Regions from separate parts of the Streptomyces sp. NPDC030820 genome, predicted to be linked through region 1. Evidence: riboswitches for the same ligand, from Rfam matches in the RefSeq annotation. Region 1 holds a riboswitch; each other region holds the start of a gene.

Region 1 (6,012 bases):
GCCTCCGGCGCGATCGTCAGCCGCAACAGCTCGGGACCGTCCAGCAGCCCGACGGCGAGCATGCGTCCGTCCCGGCGCCAGGTCCGGACCGCCGCGGCCGTCGCCTCCGCACCGAACCGCCAGAACCAGCCCAGATCCCCCGGATGCAGTTGCATCGGCGCCCCGTCGTACTGCCACTCCCGCAGCACACCCACAGCCTCGCTCAACCCGTCGACTTCCGGCTTGCCCAGCACGATCGCCATACCCCCGATCACACACCACGGCGCCGACCATCCGCACCCGGTTTCGGGCCGGGGTTGTCCTTCGACATCGAAGACAGTCGCGTGCAGCGCGCTGATCTGTAGACGCGAGGTGGTGGGCCACGTTGCCCTTCTTCGCGTCGAGCTGCGCCGCAAGCCGTCCAAACCCTTTGATGCTTTCGCAAGCGCTGTGCTCTACTCCCTGCCATGACGACTCTGACGAAGCTTCAGCCTGCTCCTGTCGTCGACGAGACAGCCCGGCTGCTGACCGAGCACTACGTTTTCCCCGAGATAGCCGAGCAACTCGCCGGCCTGCTGCAACGACGCCTCGCCGAGGGGGCCTATGACGTCGACGCTGCCGAGGAGCTCGCCCGTCTGGTCACCGCGGACCTGCAGTCCGTCAACGGCGACCGACACCTGAGACTGAAGCACCACGCCGACCCGGTGTCCCCGAAGCAGGGGGCGGCCACCCGGGACGCCATGCGCCGGGACTTCGACACCTCGCTGGGCGGTGCGCCCCGGGTGGAGTTGCTCGGCGGTGGGGTCGCCGTGGTGGAGCTGGCACCGATGCTGTTTCCGCTGGAGTGGGCCGCCGAACCGCTGAGCGCCGCGCTCACCCTGGCCTCCCGCGCCCAGGCGCTGATCGTGGACCTTCGCTCCAACCGGGGCGGCGACCCGGACACGGTCGCCTTCGTCTGCAGCTACCTGCTCGACGAACGCACCCACCTCAACACCATGTACTGGCACGGCGGCGACCGCAGCGAGCAGTCCTGGAGCCTGCCGCACGTTCCTGGCGCGCGCTTCGGCGGCAGCAAGCCGTTGTATGTGCTGTCCAGCGACAGCACCTTCTCTGCCGCTGAGGAGCTGGCGTACGACCTCCAGCAGCTCGGCCGCGCCGTGGTCGTCGGTGAGCGCACCCGCGGCGGCGCGCATCCGTGCAAGGGCTGGACCGTGCACCCACACCTGGAAACCACCGTCCCCGTTGGCCGCGCCATCAACCCCGTCTCCAGCACGAACTGGGAGGGCACCGGTGTGCAGCCGGACATCCCATGCGCCGCTGCTGACGCCCTCGACCACGCGCACGCGCTGGCCCTCGCCCGACTGGCAGGCTGACCCAGTCCAGCTCACCGACAGCACGCACGCGGCCTCCTCAAACGCCTTGACTGGATGACAAGGGACAGGGGTAGTCGGGACGTGCTCAGCCGTCGGCGCGGACGAAGACGGGCTTGAGGTGTTTCTCGGGCAGGGCCTCGGGGAGTTGCTCCCAGTCGAGGACGTGGGAGACGACACGGGCGGGGTCCACCGACGCGGTCGCCCGCCCGGTCTGAGGGCTCGCGGTCGCGCATTGATGCACAGCCACGACCCGGGGTCAGGCCGGCGCGGTGGCCGCTCGGCGGAGATGCCGGGCGAAGAACCGGACCGCGCTGGCGGCCTCGAACCGGGGGAGCTCCTTGTGCTTGCCCGCGTTGGCGTGCAGGGTCTTCTCCTTCGAGGCGAAGGCGTCGAACAGCGCGAGACCGGCCTCGCGCGGGATGTGTTCGTCGTCCCACTGCATGTCGTACTCGATCGGGATGGTGATCTGCTTCGCCTTCTCCGCCAGGACATCGGGCCAGTGCTGACCGAAGACCGCGGCCGTGATCCGGGGTTCGATCGCCGCCAACGGCACGCCTATCGCTGTGCCCATGTTGATGCCGAAGTAGCCGACCGGCCCGTCGGCGCCGATTTCCGGAAGTTCCTGGAGGGCGTCCAGGGTCGCCTGCCACTCGGGCACGGCGAGCTCCGCCAGGTGGGCGTTGTAGCGGACGACGATCGGTCCTTCCGGCTCGCCCGCCGCCCTCGCCCGGAACAGCTCGGCGATCTCCTGCTCGTCGTGTGCCGTGCGCGGCCGGTCGCCGTGACCGGGCGCGTCGATGCACGCGACGTGGAAGCCGCAGCCGTTCACCAGGAGTTGTGCACGACCGGCCATCGCCGGATGCTTCTTGTGGTTGCCGCCGCCGTGGCCCATCAGGACCAGGGGCGCACGGTGTGCGCCGGATGCGGGGGACCAGAGGACACCGGGGACCTCGCCCACGGTGAACTCGCGTTCGATCATGCCGTTGACGGACGACTCGGCGATGAACTGCAAAGATTTCATGGCGTGTTGCCTTTCGGGAGTGCCTTGTTGTCGAGGCGCTCCCGGCGACACCTACGTCAATCGCCCGACCGTGACGACGAGGGGGAGCACCCACACGAATACAGCGTTCATGGGTCTCACCTCCTCGGCCTTGATCACGGTCAACTGCAAGCTACCAGATCGATGATCAGCCCGCCCAACCCCTTTTCCTGGTGGCGGGAAGCGGTGCGGCACCGTGCCGGGTCGTCGTGTGCCGGGACTGCTGCCGCGGCAGTCCCAAGGTGACCGGGATCGATCACGCGGCTCAGACCGCGCGTCTGCGCGCGGAGGTGCCGGTGCGCATCTCCGACTGCCTCGGCGTGTGCGACCAGGCCAACGTCATCGTCGTACAGCCGTCCGCCACGGGCCGGGCCCCCCGGTGCGCGGCCGGTCTGGCTCGGGCTCGTCAACGACCCCGACGCGACCGAGGACATCGTCACCCGGGTCCGCTCCGGCGGCCCCGGCGTGGCTGCCGTGCCGGACATCCTCGACCTGTACACCTTCACCCCACCCCGCCGCCGCACGGATTCCCGCTGACCCACGGGTCTCGTACCGTCCCGCCTGGTGGGAGAGGAAGATCACTTGGGCGGGAGGCGGTCTTGGCCATGCGCGCGTCACGCGGTACGGTCGGTCCGATATCGATGACGGCGAAACGGAAGCCGGTGGGAATCCGGCACGGTCGCGCCACTGTATGCGGGACCCCCAGCGGGCTCGTGAGTCAGACCCGTGGTCGTCGTCCTGTGCACCACCGAGATGGGACGCGAACTCCCAGAGGAGGCCCTGCCATGGCGCAGACCGTCGCCCAGCCGACAGCCACCACCCCCGTCGTTCCCGCCAAGCTGCCGCTGAAGGCGATTGCTCCCTGGGCGGTCTTCTTCGGCATCCTCATGCTGGTCCTGCTCTACTTCGTCGGCGCCGAGCAGGGCGCCACCTCCGTGTTCAACGGCACGGACGTCCACGAATGGGTGCACGACGCCCGCCACCTGCTGGGCTTCCCCTGCCACTGACGCGACGAACACCGCGCGCCCATGAACTCCGCAACCGTACGGAACCTTCTCGTCCGGGGCATGCTCGCCGGCCTCGCGGCCGGCGTGCTCGCCCTGGTCGTGGCCTACGTGCTCGGTGAGCCGAACGTCGACAAGGCGATCAGCTTCGAGCAGGCCCACTCCCACGAGCACGAGATGGAGGCCGTCTCCCGCTCCCTGCAGTCGACCGCCGGCCTCGCCACCGGTGTCCTCGTCTACGGGGTCGCCTTCGGCGGCATCGCCGCGCTCGCCTTCAGCTTCGCCCTCGGCCGCGTGGGCCGCTTCGGACCGCGCGCCACGGCACTGCTGCTGTCGGGCTGCGCGCTGCTCGCCGTGTACGTCGTGCCGTTCCTGAAGTACCCGGCCAACCCGCCGTCGGTCGGCAACCCCGACACCATCGGCAAGCGGACCACCCTGTACTTCCTGATGATGCTGCTCAGCGTCCTGCTGGCGGTCGCCGCCACCATCCTGGGCAGGCGGCTCGCGCCGCGCCTGGGCACCTGGTGGGCGACGGTGGCCGCGGTGGTCGCGTTCACCGTCGTGATCGGTCTGGCGTACCAGTTCCTGCCCGTCGTCAACGAGGTACCCAAGGGCTTCCCGGCCACCCTGCTGTGGCGGTTCCGGCTCTCGGCACTGGCGATCCAGACCGCTCTGTGGGCCGGATTCGGCCTGGTCTTCGGTGAGTTGGCCGAACGGCTGCTGAACCCCAAGCCGGCGACGGCCGCCAACCGGCGAGCGGTTCCGGCCGCGCACTGACTCCTCGCGCACGGCACAGGGCCCGACGGAACCGTCCGTCGGGCCCTGTGCCGTTCTCCCCGCCTAATCGGCCTCCGGCGCGGCAGGCGGACATCCCAGTCGCAGATTCCAGCGCCCGGCCCGGCCGCTGAGCTCCGTTACGGTCAGCGGCGGCACGTCGAGGCGCCAGAAGACCGCCGCGGGCACACCGAGTGCGTCGACGACGGCTGCCCGCACCACCTCCGGCTCGACCACGGCGAGCGTACGACCCGTCAGGTCCTGTGCGTCGGCCAGCCACCGCGCGACCCGCCGACACAGATCCCGCACGGATTCACCCCCGTGCGGTGCGCACTCGGGGTCGGAGAGCCAGCGGCCCACCGCCTCCGGCTCGGCGGCCCCCACCTCCTCCAGGGTGCGCCCGCGCCAGCGGCCCACATCGAGACCGGCCAACTCCGGTACCGGCACGGCGTCGAGGCCCAGTGCCGCGGCCGTCTCCCGGCAGCGCACGCCGGGGGAGGTGAGGACACGGACCGCGGGGGGCAGGGCTCCGGCTGCCGAACGGGCACGTGCCGCTCCGCTGCCGTCGATCGAGCCGCCGTCGTCGAAGCGGGCCTGCCGCAGCGATGCGCTCATGGCGGGGGAGAGGAGAAGGACTCGGCTGGTCACGTGGTCCAGAGGTACCAGCATCGGCGAACGACGCACAACATCCCGCTGACGACCGGGTCAGCCGGGGATTTGCGGCGCACCACGCGCACTGGCGATCATGGGTGGCTCGGTTCCCCCGGAAGAACAGGCGGCGGCACGTGATACCTCCCGTTCCCTCCCTCGACCGGCGCCGGCTGCTCGGCCGGGTCCTTCCGGCCACGGCCGCGGCCCTGCTCACCGGGACGGCCACCGCCTGCGCGGGGACGGGTTCCTCCCCGCGGGCGGCCGAGCCGCTGCTGGCGTTGGTCTACCGAGGGCCCGCGGCCTGCGACGGATGTGCCGAGGCGGTCGCCGCGCTGCTGAAGAAGGCCCCGCGTCCGTTCACGGTCGCCTACGTCGGCCCCGACGAGGACGTCCCCCTGACCGCGGCCGGTCTGGCGGACGCCGACGTCTACGCACAGCCCGGCGGCAACGACGATCTCGACGGCACCTGGGCCAAGCTGAGGGGCGCCGCCGGGGCGATCCGCGACTGGACGCGGGCGGGCGGCCGCTACCTCGGATTCTGCATGGGCGGCTATCTGGCCGGGAGGGATCCGGGATTCGGCCTGCTGCCCGGCGACACGGACGAGTACATCACCTCACCGCGCGCCTCGGTCCATGACGCGAAGGACACGGTCGTGCCGGTGACCTGGAAGGGCAAGCGGCGCCATATGTACTTCCAGGACGGGCCGTACTTCCGGCCGGCCGACGGTGCGGATGTGTCCGTACTCGCCAGGTACGACAACGGCACGGCTGCCGCCGTCGTCGCGCCGTACGGCAAGGGGCGGGTCGGAGTGGTCGGGCCGCACCCCGAGGCGGATGCCTCCTGGTACACCGACGCGGGGCTGAGGAATCCCGACGGCGTGCGGTTCGATCTCGGCCACGACCTCATCGAGGAGACCGTCAAGGGGCTGTAGCGGTCCACGCGTCGCGCCCTCCTGCCGGGCAGGTGCCGGTGCCTCGGAATCGTGGGGCTTCCTGGTTGGTTTGCTCGGTCGTTCAGGTGTTGGTTCGCGGTGCTCCGCCCGTACGGGGGGCCGGGCGGAACACCGCGAAGTCTTGGTGGGGGTGGGTATGTCGGGTGGGCGGCCGTGTCGTGGGCTTTCTGGTTGGCTTGCTCGGTCGTTCAGGTGTTGGTTCGCGGTGCTCCGCCCGTACGGGGGGCCGGGCGGAACAC
Region 2 (6,012 bases), on a different contig from region 1:
AACCACGCCCGGTAGTCGGCCAGCGGGACCCGCGCGGGCGCCGCCGCCAGCTGCTCCTCGGTGAGCCATTCGACGTCGTGGCCGCCGGCCTCGATCAACCGGTGGATCAACTCGTCGCCGCCGGAGGGGTATGCGGTGAGCCCGTATCCGGCGTCCCGGAGCGCGTCCAGCACCCGCACCGCCGACGCGGGCGTGTCCAGACCGACCGCGTTGCCGACCCGGGAGTGCTTGGTCGGGTACGCGGTGAAGACCAGCGCGATCTTCTTCTCCGCGTTCGGCTTGTGCTTCAACCGCGCGTGCCGCAGGGCGATCCCGGCCACCCGCGCGGACCGCTCCGGGTCGGCCACGTACACCGGGACCTCGTCCGGACCCTGCTCCTTGAAGGAGAACGGCACGGTGATCAGCCGGCCGTCGAACTCCGGGATCGCGACCTGCATCGCCGCGTCCATGGGGGAGAGGGCGGCGTCCGACTCCTCCCATGCGGAGCGCGACGAGGTGAGGCAGAGGCCCTGGAGCACCGGGATGTCCAGGTCCGCGAGCGCGCCGATGTCCCAGGACTCCTCGTCGCCGCCCGCCGAGGCCTGCGAGGCGTGGGTGCCGCCGGCCGCGAGCACGGTCGCGATCAGCGCGTCGGCCCGCCCCAGCAGCTCGTACAGCCCGGCGTCCGCGCCGCGCAGCGAACCACAGTAGACGGGGAGGGCGTTCGCGCCCTGCGCCTCGATCGCCTCGCACAGGGTGTCCACGAAGGCGGTGTTGCCGCTGAGCTCGTGCGCCCGGTAGAAGAGCACACCCACGGTCGGACGGCCGCTGTGGATCTCGTAGGAGCCGTGGACGCCGTACTCCGGCATTCTGCGCGGCTCCTCGAAGCCCTCACCGGTCAGCAGCACGGTGTCCGAGAGGAACCGGGACAGCTCCAGCAGGTTCGCGGGCCCGCCCTCGACCAGGTACTTCAGCGCCTCCGCCACCACACCGGCCGGCACCGACGACTCGGCCATCAACTCGGCGTCCGGTACGGCCTCGCCGCCCAGCAGCACGGTCGGTACGCCGGACGCCCGCAGCACGGCCAGCCCCTCCTCCCAGGCGCGCTTGCCACCCAGCAGCCGTACGACGGCGAGGTCCGCGCCCTGGACGAGGCCCGGGAGTTCACCGGCGACGTCCACCCGCGTCGGGTTGCCGATGCGATAGTCCGCGCCGGAGGCCCGGGCCGCCAGCAGATCCGTGTCGGCGGTCGACAACAACAACACTGTGCTCATGCAGGCGCTCCCGGTGGGATGAAAGGCAGTCCTTGCGGCGCGCCCGACTCGATGAGCCGCCACAGCGCGTCCGTGTCCGCGTGCTGTTCGATCAGGTCGCCGAGCCGGTCGAGCTGCTCCTCGCGCAGCGCGGCGAAGGAGGTGTCCGGCGCGGGCACGAAGCGGCGGCCCGCGGCGGCGGCCACCTCGCGCAGAAAGGCGCGGCGGAAGCCGTCCGACTCCAGCGAGCCGTGCCAGTGCGTGCCCCAGGTCTGGCCGGCCCGGCAGCCGTCCAGGAAGGGATCGCCGCCGTCGATCGTGGCGACCCCGTGGTGGATCTCGTACCCCTCGACCCGCTCGCCGAGGGCCTCGCCGGTCGGCCGGGTCAGGGTCTTCTCGCGGGCGAACCGCACCCGTACGGGCAGCACACCGAGCCCGGGGACCTCGCCGGCCCGCGACTCGACCTCGTCCTCGATGCGCTCGCCGAGGATCTGGAAGCCGCCGCAGATGCCGAGGACGGGCCGCTGCTCGGCGGCCCGCCGCACCAGGGCGTCCGCGAGGCCCCGCTCCCGCAGCCACTCCAGCGCCCGGACCGTGCCCCGGGTCCCCGGAACCACGACCAGGTCCGCGTCCGCCAGCTCCTCCGGACGGTCCACGAACCGCACCACGACCCCCGGTTCGGCGGCGAGCGCGTCCACGTCGGTGAAGTTGGACATCAGCGGGATCGCGCACACGGCGACCCGCAGCACGTCCTCGCCGACGGGCGGGGTCACGGTGGACTCGCGGACCGTGCCCCGCAGCGAGACCGCCATCCCGTCCTCCTCGTCGATGCCGAGCCCGTGCCGGAACGGCAGCACGCCGTACGTACGCCGGGCGGTGAGGCCGTGCAGCATCTCCAGACCTGGCTCCAGCAGGGAGACATCGCCACGGAACTTGTTCACCAGGAACCCGGCGACCAGTTCCTGGTCCTCCGGCGAGAGCAGGGCGACGGTCCCGAAGAAGGAGGCGAAGACACCCCCGCGGTCGATGTCGCCGACGATGAGCACGGGCAGTCGCGCGTGCCGTGCGATCCCCATGTTCACGATGTCCGTCCGCCGCAGATTGATCTCCGCGGGCGAGCCCGCCCCCTCACAGATCACCGCGTCATACGTGCCCCGCAACTCGGCCAGGCAGTCCAGCACCGTGCCGAGGAGCTGCTGCTGCCGCCCGCCGTGGTACCCGCGTGCGCTCAGCTCGCCCACCGGCCTGCCCAGCAGCACCACCTGGCTGCTCTGCTCGCCGCCCGGCTTGAGCAGCACCGGGTTCATCAGCGCGGTCGGCTCGATCCGGCACGCCTGGGCCTGCATGGCCTGTGCCCGCCCGATCTCCGCGCCCTCGCGGGTGACGAAGGAGTTGAGCGACATGTTCTGCGCCTTGAACGGCGCGACCTTCACGCCCTGTCGCACCAGCCATCGGCAGATCCCGGCCGTCACGACGCTCTTTCCGGCGTCGGAGGTGGTGCCGGCGACGAGGAGTCCCCCGTTCACTTCCCACGTCCCTTCAGACCCTTGACGCTCTTGACGAGGAGGCGCGCGGTGACCGTGCTGCCGAGCGCGAGCAGGCCGACGCGGCGGGAGAGCCGTACGGCCCGGTCGATGTCGGTGACCCGAACGGCCCGGCCGGTGTCCCCGTTGAGCACGGGCCGGTGCTCGACGCGGCCGCCGTAGGAGAGCGTTCCGCCCAGGCGGACGCCGAGGGCGCCCGCGAAGGAGGCCTCCACGGGCCCGGCGTTGGGGCTCGGGTGCCGATGGGCGTCGGCCTTCCAGGCGCGCAGGGCACCGCGCGGGTCGGGGCCGGCCGCGGCGGCGAGTACGGCGGTCAGCCGGGCCCCCGGCCAGCCGGCCAGGTCGTCCAGCCGGGCGGAGGCCCAGCCGTAGCGCCGGTAGCGCGGGGACCTGTGACCGACCATCGCGTCCAGGGTGTTGACGGCCCGGAAGCCCAGCAGCCCGGGCACCCCGGCCACGGCCCCCCACACCAGGGCGCCCACGACGGCGTCGGAGGTGTTCTCGGCGACCGACTCGACCACGGCCCGGGCGATCCCGTCGGCGTCCAGCGCCTGTGGGTCCCGGCCGCACAGGTGCGGCAGCCGCGCCCGTGCCGCCTCGACGTCCCCGGACTCCAGGGCGCGCCCGATCGTACGGGCCTCCCGGGCGAGCGAAGTACCGCCTACGACCGCCCAGGTGGCGGCGGCGGTCAGCGCGACGGAGGCGGCGGGGGAGGGGCGTACGGCGCGTGCGGCCAGCGTGCCGAGTGCGACGGCGCCACCGGCGCACACGACGGTGTGCACGGCGCCCCAGCCGCGGTGGTCGTGCCACAACGAGCGGTCCACGGCAGCGGCCGCACGCCCGAACGCGGCGACCGGATGCCCGCGGCGCGGATCGCCGAGGAGCAGGTCACCGAGAAGGCCGGCGGCGGCGCCGTACGCGTAAGTGCGATCGGCACCCATCGGCTCAGCCGGCCGTGGGTACAGGAGTGGGCCTGGTACTGGTCCTTCGGCAGCCGGGCATGGCGATCTGTGTCCTCACTCAGGGTGTCCGCGCCCTGGATCGACGAGATTCGGCGGTGAGAGTTCCTGGCTCCCGGGGGTTCTTCCCCGGTGACAGTGGCGGGACCGCGCCGGATTCGCACCGGCTTCCTCTCCTGCCGCCGTACATGGCCTGGGCAGTCCACCACGCGCCCGGAACGGCCGTCAACTTGCCGTTGACCTGCGCGGGGAGAGTGTGCCGATCCCCACATCGTGGGGCGCCCGTGGGCTGTGCGCATGGCGAAGGCTCCCCTCCGTCAGGGACGGAGGGGAGCCTTCGGATTGCCCGATTCGTGCTGCCCGGTCAGGACTTGGAGACGATGAGGAAGATGCCGTACGACACCGCCGCCGCGCAGGCGGCGAAGCAGAGGTAGGCGCCGGTGACGGCGAGGGCGGCGGAGGTGCCCTGGGCCGCGGCCTTCTCGCGCCGGGCCAGACCGTTGATGCCGAGGGTGAACAGGGCCACCAGGCCCACCGTGAACACGAGGCTGACGCCGAAGACGGAGCCGAGGGCCGACCAGTCGATCTTCATGGGGTTGCTTCCTTGGTTACCGGCGTGGCCGGGGTCAGACGGTGGCGGCCGGCGGGGCGGCCTCGGTCGCGGGCTCAGCGGCGGCCGGGGAGGGGATCGTGGCCGTCAGGTCCTCGGTGATCGTGCCCGCCGGGGGCGGGGTCACCGCGGCGATGGCGGCGGTCACCACGCCGGCCGGCTCCTCGGACACGTCGACGACGTTGGTGTGGTCGACGACCTCGCGGCGGGAGAACTTCCAGATCGCGGCGCTCGAGGCGACCAGGAAGACGGCGACGACGGCGGTGCCCCAGTCACCCAGGTCCGTGACGGACTCGGCGCCCGCGCCGACCAGCGCGGCGGCCGGGAGCGTGAGCACCCAGGCGACGGCCATGCGGGTCGCGGTGGACCAGCGGACCACCCCGCCCTTGCGGCCGAGGCCCGCGCCCATCACCGAGCCGGAGACGACGTGCGTGGTGGAGAGGGAGAAGCCCAGGTGCGAGGAGGCCAGGATGGCGGTCGCGGCGCTGGTCTGGGCGGCGAAGCCCTGGCGCGGCTCCAGGTCGGTCAGGCCCTTGCCCATGGTGCGGATGATCCGCCAGCCGCCGATGTAGGTGCCGAGCGCGATGGCCAGGCCCGCGGAGAGGATGACCCAGGTGGGAGGGTTCGAGCCCGGGGCGATGGCGCCGCCCGCGATCAGCGCGAGGGTGATGATGCCCATCGTCTTCTGGGCGTCGTTGGTGCCGTGGGCGAGGGAGACCAGGCCGGCGGAGGCGATCTGGCCGGCGCGGTAGCCCTTGCGGGTGGCCTCGCCCTCGGCCTTGCCGCCGATTCCGTAGGAGAACCGGGTGGCCAGCATCGAGGCGACGCCCGCCACGAGCGGCGCGGCGACCGCCGGGAGCAGCACCTTAGTGACCAGGACGTCACCGTGCACCGCGCCGAGGCCGGCGGAGGCGATCGTGGCGCCGATCAGACCGCCCATCAGGGCGTGCGAGGAGCTGGAGGGCAGGCCCACCAGCCAGGTCAGCAGGTTCCAGAGGATCGCGCCGACCAGGGCGGCGAAGATGACCTCGGGACGGATGCCGGTCTCGTCGACGAGACCTTTGGAGATCGTGTTGGCGACCTCCACGGAGAGGAAGGCGCCCACCAGATTGAGGGCGGCGGACATGGCCACCGCGATCTTGGGCTTCAGGGCGCCTGTCGAGATGGTGGTCGCCATCGCGTTGGCGGTGTCGTGGAAACCGTTCGTGAAATCGAACGCGAGAGCAGTTACTACCACTATCGCGAGGATCAGCGAGAAGCTTTCCATTTACCCAGGCAATCGTTCGAGGTCATTGGCTGGACGACCGTAGGCAACCTGGGTGAACGGAAGATGAACTGGGGCGGGCGCCAGGGTGTCCGAAGGGGGGGATTGAGGTTCCGCTTGGCTCCGGCGGCCCAGGCGCCCCTTGGCTACCAGCCCCGGGCGAAGGTCCGCAGCCGGACCGCGGACCCGTTGAAGAGATTCTGGTCACCCGGCAGCCGGCCGTCGGCGTCGAACTGCCAGAACATCCAGTGCCGCCAACCACCCGGCAGCGGCCCCGGCCGTGAGGTGCCGTGCCGGGCGATCCACAGGGCGTGGCTCGTGGCGAAGGCGTGGCTGTTGCCGGTGCAGAGCCGCCACCACTCGGTCGTCGTGTAGATCACCGGGCGGCGGCCGGTCTCCTGCT
Region 3 (6,012 bases), on a different contig from region 1:
GGGGCATGTACCGGCGGATGGTGATCCCGCTCGGGCCGCTGTACCGGCTGCCGTTCCCGGCCAACCGTGAATTCAACCGGGCACTGGCCGATTTGCATCTGCTGGTCGACGAGATCGTCGCCGAGCGCAGGGCATCTGGTCAAAAGCCGGACGATTTGCTGACGGCATTGCTGGAGGCAAAGGACGACAATGGCGACCCCATCGGGGAACAGGAGATCCACGACCAGGTCGTCGCGATACTCACCCCCGGCAGCGAAACAGTGGCGTCCACGATCATGTGGCTGCTGCAGGTCCTCGCGGAACACCCGGAACACGCCGAGAAGGTACGGACCGAGGTCGAATCCGTGACCGGTGGTCAACCGGTTGGCTTCGAACACGTCCGCTCACTCAGGCACACCAACAATGTGGTCGTCGAGGCCATGCGACTCAGGCCCGCCGTATGGATATTGACGCGACGAGCGGTGACCGACACCGCTCTCGGTGACTATCGCATTCCGGCCGGGGCGGACATCGTCTACAGCCCCTACGCGATCCAGCGCGACGCCCGCTCCTACGACCGCCACCTCGACTTCGACCCCGACCGATGGCTGCCGGAGCGGGCCAAAGAGGTGCCGAAGTACGCCATGAGCCCCTTCAGCGTCGGCAACCGCAAATGCCCCAGCGACCACTTCTCCATGACCCAGCTGAGCCTGATCACCGCGGCGATCTCGGCGAAGTACCGCTTCGAGCAGGTCGCGGGGTCGAACGACACCACCCGCGTGGGCATCACGCTCCGCCCGCACAACCTGCTGCTGAGGCCGCTGCCTTGGTAGGAGTGTCCGCGTAGGACACACCTGGTACCGGCGCGCGCCCAGGCGGCCTCAGGGCCCCGGAACGCGCGCCGGTAGGCGTATCCCCGAGAAGGAGCGCCGGCTCAGAAGTCCTCGTCCAGGTCGACGGTGCCCTCCACCGCGACCTGGTACGCCGACGGGCGGCGCTCGAAGAAGTTCGTCAGCTCCTGGACGCCCTGCAGCTCCATGAAGGAGAACGGGTTCTCCGAGCCGTAGACCGGGGCGAAGCCGAGGCGGGTGAGGCGCTGGTCGGCGACGCACTCCAGGTACTGCCGCATCGACTCGGTGTTCATGCCCGGCAGGCCGTCGCCGCACAGGTCGCGCGCGAACTGCAGCTCGGCCTCGACGGCCTCCCTCAGCATGTCGGTGACCTGCTGCCCCAGCTCCTCGTCGAACAGCTCCGGCTCCTCCTTGCGGACGGTGTCGACCACGTCGAAGGCGAAGGACATGTGCATCGTCTCGTCGCGGAACACCCAGTTGGTGCCCGTGGCGAGACCGTGCAGCAGGCCCCGGCTGCGGAACCAGTAGACGTACGCGAACGCGCCGTAGAAGAACAGGCCCTCGATGCACGCGGCGAAGCAGATCAGGTTGAGCAGGAAGCGACGGCGGTCGGCCTTCGTCTCCAGCCGGTCGAGCTTCTCGACCTCGTTGATCCACTTGAAGCAGAACTCGGCCTTCTCGCGGATGGAGGGGATGTTCTCCACGGCGGCGAAGGCCGCCGCGCGGTCGTCCGGGTCGGGCAGGTAGGTGTCCAGGAGCGTCAGATAGAACTGGACGTGTACGGCCTCCTCGAAGAGCTGACGGCTCAGGTAGAGCCGCGCCTCGGGGGAGTTGATGTGCTTGTACAACGTCAGCACGAGGTTGTTGGCGACGATCGAGTCACCGGTCGCGAAGAAGGCGACCAGGCGGCCGATGAGGTGCTGCTCGTCCGGCGTCAGCTTCGCGAGGTCCGCCACGTCCGAGTGGAGGTCGACCTCCTCGACGTGCCAGGTGTTCTTGATCGCGTCGCGGTAGCGCTCGTAGAAGTCCGGGTAGCGCATGGGGCGCAGGGTGAGTTCGAAGCCCGGGTCGAGAAGGTTCTGGGGACGGTTGGACATTACTGGCAGGCCTCGCAGGACTCGGGGTTTTCCAGGGAGCAGGCGACCGCGTCGGGGTCGGCGACCTGCTGGACGGGGATGGTGGCGGGGTTCTGCGCCTGGGCGGCGCGGGCGATGCGGGTCGCCGGGCGGGAGCGCAGGTAGTACGTCGTCTTGAGGCCCGACTTCCAGGCGTACGCGTACATCGAGGAGAGCTTGCCGATGGTCGGCGTCTCCATGAACAGGTTCAGGGACTGCGCCTGGTCCAGGAACGGGGTCCTTGCCGCCGCCATGTCGATCAGGCCGCGCTGCGGGATCTCCCACGCCGTGCGGTACAGCGCCCGTACGTCGGCCGGGATCCAGGCGAAGTCCTGCACCGAGCCGTTCGAGTCGCGCAGCGCCTCACGGGTGCGGGCGTCCCAGACGCCCAGCTCCTTCAGGTCCTGCACCAGGTAGGAGTTGACCTGGAGGAACTCACCGGACAGCGTCTCGCGCTTGAACAGGTTCGACACCTGCGGCTCGATGCACTCGTACACGCCCGCGATGGAGGCGATGGTGGCGGTGGGCGCGATGGCCAGCAGCAGGGAGTTGCGCATGCCGACCTCGGCGATACGGCTGCGCAGGGCGGCCCACCGCTCCGGCCAGGTCAGCTCGACGCCGTAGTGGTCGGGGTGCAGCACGCCCTGGGCCGTACGGGTCTTCTCCCAGGCCGGCAGCGGGCCGTTGCGCTCGGCGAGGTCGGCGGATGCCTCGTACGCGGCGAGCATGATCCGCTCGGCGATCCGCGTGGACAGGGCCTTGGCCTCCGGCGAGTCGAAGGGCAGGCGCAGCTTGAAGAAGACGTCCTGCAGACCCATCGCGCCGAGGCCGACGGGACGCCACTTGGCGTTCGACCGTCCCGCCTGCTCGGTCGGATAGAAGTTGATGTCGACCACGCGGTCCAGGAAGGTGACGGCGGTGCGGACGGTGTCGTCCAGCCGCTGCCAGTCGAGGTCACCGGTCGTCGTGTCGACAAAGGCACCCAGGTTGACGGACCCCAGGTTGCACACCGCCGTCTCCCCGTCGTCCGTGACCTCCAGGATCTCCGTGCAGAGGTTGGAGGAGTGGACCACGTGCCCCGGCAGGGCGGTCTGGTTGGCGGTGCGGTTGGCCGCGTCCTTGAAGGTCATCCAGCCGTTGCCGGTCTGCGCGAGGGTGCGCATCATCCGGCCGTACAGCTCGCGGGCCGGCATGGTCTTCTTCGCCAGGCCCGCCTCCTCGGCCTTGCGGTAGGCGGCGTCGAACTCCTCGCCCCACAGGTCCACCAGCTCCGGCACGTCCGACGGGGAGAACAGCGACCACTGCGCGTCGGCGTTGACCCGGCGCATGAACTCGTCCGGGACCCAGTGCGCGAGGTTCAGGTTGTGCGTACGCCGGGCGTCCTCGCCGGTGTTGTCCCGCAGCTCCAGGAACTCCTCGATGTCGGAGTGCCAGGTCTCCAGGTAGACCGCGGCCGCGCCCTTGCGCCGGCCGCCCTGGTTCACGGCGGCCACCGAGGCGTCCAGGGTCTTCAGGAACGGCACGATGCCGTTGGAGTGCCCGTTGGTGCCGCGGATCAGCGAACCGCGGCTGCGGATCCGGGAGTACGACAGACCGATGCCGCCGGCGTGCTTGGAGAGCCGGGCGACCTGGTGGTAGCGGTCGTAGATGGAGTCCAGCTCGTCCAGCGGGGAGTCGAGCAGGTAGCAGGACGACATCTGCGGGTGCCGCGTGCCGGAGTTGAAGAGCGTGGGGGAGGACGGGAGGTAGTCGAGCCGGCTCATGAGCCCGTAGAGCGAGGCCACTTCGTCCACGGAACGGGTCGTGTCGTCCTCGGCCAGGCCGCTCGCGACCCGCAGCATGAAGTGCTGGGGCGTCTCGATGACCTTGCGGGTGATCGGGTGCCGCAGGAGGTAGCGGCTGTGCAGGGTGCGCAGGCCGAAGTAGCCGAAGCGGTCGTCGGCCCGGCGGTCGATCAGCGCGTCGAGCCGCTCGGCGTGCAGCCGTACGAAGTCGGCGGTGCGGTCCGCGATGAGCCCCTCGCGGTGCCCCACGGCCACGGACCCGGTGAAGGACGTCACGCCCTGCGAGGCGGCCTCGGCGCGGATGGAGAGGGTCAGCAGCCGGGCGGCCAGCCGGGAGTAGGCGGGGTCCTCGGAGATGAGCCCGGCGGCGGCCTCCGTGGCCAGCTCGCGCAACTCCGCCTCGTCGGCCCGAGCGGACCGGCCGCGCAGCGCGGCGGCGGCGACCCGGCCGGGGTCGGCGTCGGGGAGGTCGGCGGTCAGCTCGGTCAGGGTCCGCAGCAGCGCGGCACCGGGACCGTCGGTCTCCAGGCCGCTGGCTGAAGCCGGATCTGCTGGCGCGATGGTCACGTGGGGCTCTCCCTCGCTCGGCACGGGGGCCTTGTGGAGGGCAGGGGGCAGCCACGAGCGCACACGGCGTCGCGTCCACCGGCCCATCCCACGAGGCCCGGACGTCTCAGGGCACCCGAACCGGACGGCCGGGTGCGCTGCCGGCAGGTCCTCGGACTGACTCCTGAGCGCAGACGCGCACAAGTACACCGTTGCGGGACAGTTCCGGATTCGCACCGGATTCCCCTGCGGCGACAGCGAGCATGAGCATACATCTAGTGCCGGGCTGTCGTGGCACCCCCAGATGTTGTGTCGGGGCGGTGTCAGAGAGTCAACTCGTAGGTGAGCAGGGTGATGTCGGCGAGCTCCGGGAGCGGGGTCCAGTCGCGTTCGGGGACGCGGACGAACCCCAGGCGCTCGTAGATGCGGTGGGCGGCGTGCATGGTGCGCTGGGTGGACAGGACGAGGGCCGTGCAGCCCTCCGTGGCCCGTGCGCGGTCGATGCAGGCCTGGACGAGGGCCTCGCCGGCACCCTGTCCCCGCCCCGCGTGCGCGACCGCCAGCATGCGGATCTCCGCCTCTCCGGGGCGGGCGATGTCGGCCATGGGGCCGGGGGACGGTACGAAGGTGACTCCGCCGAGGAGGGTGTCGTTCTGCGTGGCCACGAGGACGTGTGCTGCGGCCGCTCTCTTGGCCACGTTCTTGAGTTCGGCGAGGTATGCGTCGCTCTCGCCGAAGTCCAGGAGGCCGTCCTGGAGATAGGCCTGGGCGGTGATCTCGCCCAGGGTGTCGTATTCGGCGGGGGCTGCGGGGCGGATCCGGATGTCCATGGCACCGAGTCTGCCGGAGGGCAACGACGACGGGCCGCCGGATTTCCTCCGGCGGCCCGTCGTACGGCGGTCGCTCAGTGACCGGTGCCCGCAGTCGCCGGCGGCAGCTCCACCTGCACCCCCGGGTCGCCCGCGTCCGCCGTGTAGTCCTCCGGCTTGGTCTCGTCGACGCCCTCGGGGGCCTTCACGGCCTTCAGGACGAAGGTGAGGACCACGGTGACCACGACGTTGAGGACGAAGGCCGTGAGGCCGATGTAGCCGATCTCGCCGATGCCGGGGATCTCCTTCGCCGAGCCGCCGAAGTGCTTCTGGGTCGGGGAGGCGACACCGTACGCGGCGACCGTGCCGTACGCCATGCCGACCGCCCAGCCGGCGAGCAGGGCCCAGCGGTGGAACCAGCGGGTGAACAGGCCGCCGACCAGGGCCGGGAAGGTCTGCAGGATCCAGATGCCCCCCAGGAGCTGGAAGTTGATCGCCACCGTCTTGTCCATCGTCAGGACGAAGACCAGGGCGCCGACCTTCACCAGCAGGGAGACGAGCTTGGAGACCTGGGCCTCCTGCTTCGGCGTGGCGTCCGGCTTGATGAAGTCCTTGTAGATGTTGCGGGTGAACAGGTTCGCCGCCGCGATCGACATGATCGCCGCGGGGACCAGGGCACCGATGCCGATCGCCGCGAAGGCGACGCCCGCGAACCAGTCCGGGAACATGTCCTCGAACAGCTGGGGGATGGCCAGCTGGCCGTTGGTGACCTTGACCCCGGCCGCGATCGCCATGAAGCCCAGCAGCGCGAGCAGACCGAGCATCAGGGAGTACAGCGGCAGGATCGTGGTGTTGCGGCGGATCACGTTACGGCTCCTGGAGGACAGGGTCGCGGTGATCGAGTGCGGGTACATGAAGAGCGCGAGCG

The links. A riboswitch is a leader RNA that binds a small molecule or an ion and turns the genes downstream of it on or off. The one in region 1 is predicted to bind cobalamin.
Region 2: another riboswitch for cobalamin. It lies ahead of ACZ418_RS27990 (cobalamin biosynthesis protein); the one in region 1 lies ahead of ACZ418_RS10445 (CbtB domain-containing protein).
Region 3: another riboswitch for cobalamin. It lies ahead of ACZ418_RS07730 (ribonucleoside-diphosphate reductase subunit alpha); the one in region 1 lies ahead of ACZ418_RS10445 (CbtB domain-containing protein).

Annotation. Positions count from the first base shown of each region.
Region 1 is NZ_JBVIEB010000003.1:442,636-448,647, forward strand. Features, by position in the region: gene ACZ418_RS10420 (GNAT family N-acetyltransferase) at 1-242, opposite strand, end outside; gene ACZ418_RS10425 (S41 family peptidase) at 447-1,352, shown strand; partial or broken gene ACZ418_RS10430 (zinc-dependent alcohol dehydrogenase) at 1,438-1,542, opposite strand; gene ACZ418_RS10435 (alpha/beta hydrolase family protein) at 1,609-2,373, opposite strand; partial or broken gene ACZ418_RS10440 (hypothetical protein) at 2,562-2,928, shown strand; cobalamin riboswitch at 3,002-3,140, shown strand; gene ACZ418_RS10445 (CbtB domain-containing protein) at 3,177-3,398, shown strand; gene ACZ418_RS10450 (CbtA family protein) at 3,420-4,172, shown strand; gene ACZ418_RS10455 (histidine phosphatase family protein) at 4,236-4,817, opposite strand; gene ACZ418_RS10460 (BPL-N domain-containing protein) at 4,955-5,752, shown strand.
Region 2 is NZ_JBVIEB010000010.1:333,861-339,872, forward strand. Features, by position in the region: gene cobN (cobaltochelatase subunit CobN) at 1-1,253, opposite strand, end outside; gene ACZ418_RS27985 (cobyric acid synthase) at 1,250-2,758, opposite strand; gene ACZ418_RS27990 (cobalamin biosynthesis protein) at 2,755-3,717, opposite strand; cobalamin riboswitch at 3,816-3,957, opposite strand; gene ACZ418_RS27995 (hypothetical protein) at 4,100-4,327, opposite strand; gene ACZ418_RS28000 (inorganic phosphate transporter) at 4,362-5,612, opposite strand; gene ACZ418_RS28005 (lysozyme) at 5,756-6,012, opposite strand, start outside.
Region 3 is NZ_JBVIEB010000002.1:680,722-686,733, forward strand. Features, by position in the region: gene ACZ418_RS07720 (bifunctional albaflavenone monooxygenase/terpene synthase) at 1-812, shown strand, start outside; gene ACZ418_RS07725 (ribonucleotide-diphosphate reductase subunit beta) at 914-1,927, opposite strand; gene ACZ418_RS07730 (ribonucleoside-diphosphate reductase subunit alpha) at 1,927-4,296, opposite strand; cobalamin riboswitch at 4,422-4,546, opposite strand; gene ACZ418_RS07735 (GNAT family N-acetyltransferase) at 4,599-5,105, opposite strand; gene mctP (monocarboxylate uptake permease MctP) at 5,180-6,012, opposite strand, start outside.